Regions from separate parts of the Paenibacillus albicereus genome, predicted to be linked through region 1. Evidence: predicted binding sites of a transcription regulator. Region 1 holds the regulator's gene; the other holds the start of a gene.
What was found. Region 1 encodes CtsR, which represses protease genes until heat stress. Its sites were predicted from a motif close to ATGGTCAATAAAGGTCAAACA; they were not measured.
Positions count from the first base shown of each region.

Region 2: a site for CtsR is predicted at 772-792, ahead of clpP (ATP-dependent Clp endopeptidase proteolytic subunit ClpP). Genes of this name have one in related genera too.

Region 1 covers NZ_CP051428.1:662,831-665,287, reverse strand. The annotation lists gene HGI30_RS02845 (protein-arginine kinase McsB) at 1-183, opposite strand, end outside; gene HGI30_RS02840 (protein-arginine kinase activator protein McsA) at 236-769, opposite strand; gene HGI30_RS02835 (CtsR family transcriptional regulator) at 794-1,258, opposite strand; gene HGI30_RS02830 (GNAT family N-acetyltransferase) at 1,573-2,457, opposite strand, start outside.
Region 2 covers NZ_CP051428.1:314,788-317,244, reverse strand. The annotation lists gene HGI30_RS01465 (sugar-binding transcriptional regulator) at 1-283, opposite strand, end outside; tRNA gene HGI30_RS01460 (tRNA-Arg) at 555-629, shown strand; gene clpP (ATP-dependent Clp endopeptidase proteolytic subunit ClpP) at 877-1,458, shown strand; gene HGI30_RS01450 (SIMPL domain-containing protein) at 1,601-2,389, opposite strand.

The DNA of each region.
Region 1 (2,457 bases):
CGCGACTGCGGCCAGCTTGTTCTTCACGTCCGCCGCATGCTGGCCCGTAGCCAGAATCGGGAAGGGAAAGCCTTTGAGGTTGCGCGCAACCCGCACCCTGCTGCTGAAAACGATGTCGGAGTCCGGACCTTCGCCCTTCATCCATTCACTCAGCGCGTTCTGCGCGAAGCGGCTTGCTGCCACGTTCCCATCCTCCTCTCGATCTAGCGAATCCCGGATCGGCCTGCTTATCCGCTCAGTCGGGACTGGCGCCCTGAAGCTGCTTTTCCAGCAAACGGATCTCGTCCCGAAGCTTGGCTGCCGTCTCGAACTCTTCCTTCTGGATCGAGCTCTGCATCTCCTGCCGCAGTCGATCGATTTCGCGCCGGGTCTTGATGAGGCCGCCCGAGCGCTGCGGAATTTTGCCCACATGCGCCGTGCTGCCGTGCACCCGCTTGAACAGCGGATCGAGACGATCTCCGAAATGCTTGTAGCACGAGCTGCAGCCGAAGCGTCCGAGCTTCTTGAACTGGGGATAGGTCAGCCCGCATTCCTCGCACCGGAGCGGCTGGGCGGGCGCTTGCCCCTGCCCGCTGCCCTTGCCGGCCGGATCGAAGTCCATGAGCCCCGACAGAAGGCTGTGGATCGAAAAGCCGTTCGGCGCGCCGGGCAGCCCTTCTCCCCGTTCCCGGGCGCAAGTCTCGCAAATGTGGAACTCGTTCTTGTCCCCGTTGATGATTTTCGTAAAATGAAGCGTAGCCGGCCTTTTGCCGCATTCCTGACAAAGCATGCCGTCATCCCTCCTTGACGCTCCCTATTCCTTACCCAAAAGCGAGATCAGCATCGCCTTGAGCAGCCTGGCCCGAAGCTCGTCGCGCTGCGGCAGCTTGACCGCGATCGTCTCCCTGCATACGGCCGCACGCAGCAGATTGCCCTCTCGCCTGGAGATGATCGTCGCTTCCTCCAGCTGATAGATCAGGCCGTCCGCCGCATTCTGGTCGACATGCGAGCCGATCGTATGATGGATGTGGCCGTGGATCGCCTTCATCGCCGGCAGCTCGATGCGCTGGATGCGGATGTAGCCTCCGCCTCCTCGCTTGCTCTCGACGAGATAGCCCTTTTCGAGCGTGAACCGCGTGCTGATGACGTAATTGATCTGGGACGGCACGCAGGAAAACCGGTCCGCGAGCTCGTTGCGCTGGATCTCTACCGCGCCTTCGGGACTTTCCTGCAGCAGCTGCTTCAAGTGCTGCTCCAGGGCATCGGAAATATTTCGCATATCACCAACCTCCCTATGCCTGGCACCTGTACGTTAAAAAAATGGCGGTAAGCCAAAAAGCCAATGCCCGAATTGCATCCCTGTAGCATTCCCCTGAAAGCGTGACGAAACATCCGCTGGTACGAGAAAGCTTCGCCGGCTCTCCGGAAGCTTCCGGGAGGGCGAGACGCCGCAACTGACTTTGACTTTCTTTGACTTATAACTTAATTATACGCTTTTTTCCGGAGACGTCAAGCGCTCCATGAACCGACGCTGCGGCGATGCGGCTTGTCCCTTGCCTTTACCAGCTTGGGACAAGTCGCTCCGCTTTATACCTAGAAAAAGTCCATTAGATTCGGCAGCCGCGGCTCGATGCGCTCGGCCAGAGCGTTCAGCTCCGCCGACGGCCCCGTCAGGCCGCCTGCCGCCGACAGCTCCCGCGGCCCGGCGTAGCCGGTGAACAGCGCCGTCCAGCTGCCGATGCCGCCCCTCAGCGCGGTTGCCGCAGCGCTCCCGTCATGTACCGCAGCGCTCCCGGCATGCACTGCTGCGCTCTCGGCAGGTGTCGCCCCGCTGTCCGCCAACTGTCCGGAGAGCTTGCGCAGCGAGCCTTTTCCCTGTTCGTCGATCGTCAGCTCCCAGCTGCCGTCATTCCAGGGCGCATGCTCATCCTCCACGTTCAGCGTCCACGTCCTTGCGGGTCCAGGGAGGAACGGATAAGCATCCAGGAAAGCCTCCGCATCGACGATCCGAGCCATGAAGTATGGATGCACGCTCTGCTCGACGCGCGGATCCGGCAGCAGGAACGGCAGCGGGTCGCCTTTGTAGCTTTCGAACTGCACCTGGTCGATCATCGAGTCATGCTGGGCAAAAAAGGTCCACAGCCCTTCCCGCGCCTTCTCGCTCACGTAGACGAGCTCATGCACGGTCAGCTTGCGCTCCTTGACCTCGTACAGCGCATACCCTTCGGCCGCGCCGCCTTCGGAGCGGTAGATCGCCGCATGCCCCGGCTTGCGCCGCAGCACCGAGTCATCCCACCAGTCGGCCTCCCGCGAGAGCGCGATCTGAAAGCCGGCGGCATACGTCACATAGAGCTCCTGCAGCGTCTGCCGCACGTCCGGACGAACCGGATCGACCCGCTCGACGGAGCCCGGCACCAGCTTGCGCGGGGGCAGCTTGTCCTTCGGGATCGTGAACCGGATCCGGTCGGCACACAGCTC
Region 2 (2,457 bases), 350 kb from region 1:
ACAGGCCGAGCAGCCCGCTCAGCACCGGCTCCATCTCCTCCAGCAGCCGCCGGCCGCTCTGGCTGACGCGCATCCCGGCGGCGTTGATCTCCAGGAAGCCCTGCTCCTTGAGGAAGTCAGTCTCCGCCCGAAGCACCCGCTCCGTCATGCCGAGCGCCGAAGCGAGCGAGCGGCGGCCGATCATGTCGGCCACCAGCACCTGATGGAGAATCGCATAGCGGAGCCGGACCGTCTCCAGCAGATCGGGCACCAGCTGGCGCTGCAAATCAATAAGGCTGCGCATGAGCGCTCCAACTCCACTCGTTAGCTATCCGTCCGGGACAATTAACGTCCCAGCTATTCAATAAACGTCCCACATACTCATTGTACTCCTTCTTCCAAAGCCCCGCAAGGGACCTTTACCCGTTGAAAACGGTTGCCGACACGGTCTTTCGGACCAAATGTTTTCCTGTACAGGCGTGAAGAGCGAATCATTTGAGACTTGGACAGGATAGTGTTGCTTTTTCTGGCAGCCTGTTATACAATCTTAGACGTTACGCTTTTCAGCCATACATGCGCCCGTGGTCCAATGGATATGACGTAGGCCTCCGGAGCCTGAGATCTAGGTTCGATTCCTAGCGGGCGCGCCAATCATTCAACTGCTGTTTTGCCGATACAAGGGATCGCGTCCTTCCAGGATGCGATCTTTTTTTGTTTTCAATTCTCGTTTAAGAGGCGGCCAAGCCGGTTAAAATGGGCTACTGAACCGGCTCTCCGCACTCGCCTCCGGCCTCTTTGACCAAATTTGACTTTAGAAACCGATCATCGTAGAATGAAAAAGCAGCATCTGCATCGAACTTACTTAATGAGGATATAAGGAGGGACTTGCACATGAACATGAATTACGTGCCAATGGTCATCGAGCAGAGCAATCGCGGCGAACGCGCCTATGACATCTACTCGAGGCTGCTCAAGGACCGCATCATCTTCCTCGGTACCGGCATCAACGACATGGTCGCCAACTCCGTCATCGCCCAGCTGCTGTTCCTCGCGGCCGACGACCCGGAGAAGGACATTTCCATCTACATCAACAGCCCCGGCGGCTCCATCACCTCCGGCATGGCGATTTACGACACGATGCAGTTCATCAAGCCTGACGTCTCGACGATCTGCGTCGGCATGGCCGCCTCGATGGGCGCCTTCCTGCTGACGGCCGGCGCCAAGGGCAAGCGCTACGCGCTGCCGAACAGCGAGGTCATGATCCATCAGCCGCTCGGCGGCGCCGAAGGCCAGGCCAGCGACATCGAGATCCGCGCGCGCCGCATCCTCCAGATGCGCGACAAGCTCAACCATATCCTCGCCGAGCGTTCCGGCCAGCCGCTGGAGCGCATCGAGAAGGACACCGACCGCGACTACTTCATGAGCGCGGAAGCCGCACGCGAGTACGGTCTCGTCGACAAGGTCATCGAGAAGCTGTAAGCCAGGCCGCGATCGGCAAAAAGAGCCGCCTCTTCCCATGGGAAGAGGCGGCTCTTTGCATTGCCGTTCGGCGCTTTCCCGGCGGCCCGGACGCGCGCACGGACATGCGCGGCGCCAGGCCGCTCGGCAGCGCCGAGAAGCTTTACTTCAGCTGGTACACGACCGTCAGCTGGCCCTGCACGTCCACCTGGCCCGGCTCGACGGAGGTCGAGGCGGCGGAGTCCGCCGTCGCTTTCATTTGCACCATTTCGCGGAATACCGGCACCGCCTGCGCGCCGTTCTCCGTGATGTTCACGACCGGACCGAGCGAGCGGCCGGCCGCGGCGGCAAGCGACTCCGCCTTCGCGCGCGCGTTGTCCAGCGCCTTCTTGAGCGCGTCGTTCGTATACGCGTCGGTCTTTTCCGTGCCGAAGGAAACACCGCTGATCTGGTTCGCCCCGGCGTTGCCGAGGCTGTCCAGCAGCTCCCCGGTCTTGGCGATGCTGCGCCAGGAGACGCTCAGCTCATGCGTAGCCGTGTAGCCGGTCAGCACCTGGCCTTCCTTCTCCGTATACTTGTACTGCGGCTGCACGTAGTAGGACGTCGTCTTCAAATCCTTGTCGGCCAGGCCGTAAGTCCCTTTGAGCATCTTGATGACGGCGTCATACCGCTTGGCCGCTCCGGCCTGCGCTTCCTTCGCCGTCTTCGCCGTCACGTTCACGCCTGCCGTCACATACGCGATGTCCGGCGCCACCGACAGCTTGCCTATGCCCTGCACTGCGATCGTATTCTCCATTGCCGCTCCTTGCTCCGCCGCATAGACGGGCTTCGATCCCGAGTTCAGCACGCCGGCTCCGTTCAGCGCCAGCAGCGAGCCTGCCGTCAGGCCAACCGCCAGCAGCAGCACCTTGCCTTGGCCCGCCAGCTTGCCGATGCTTTGTTTGTTCCCCATATCCTTTCGCCTCCCGTTTCGGTTTGTCCTTTGAAACGCTTGCTCCAGAGAAAATGTTGCACGTTCCG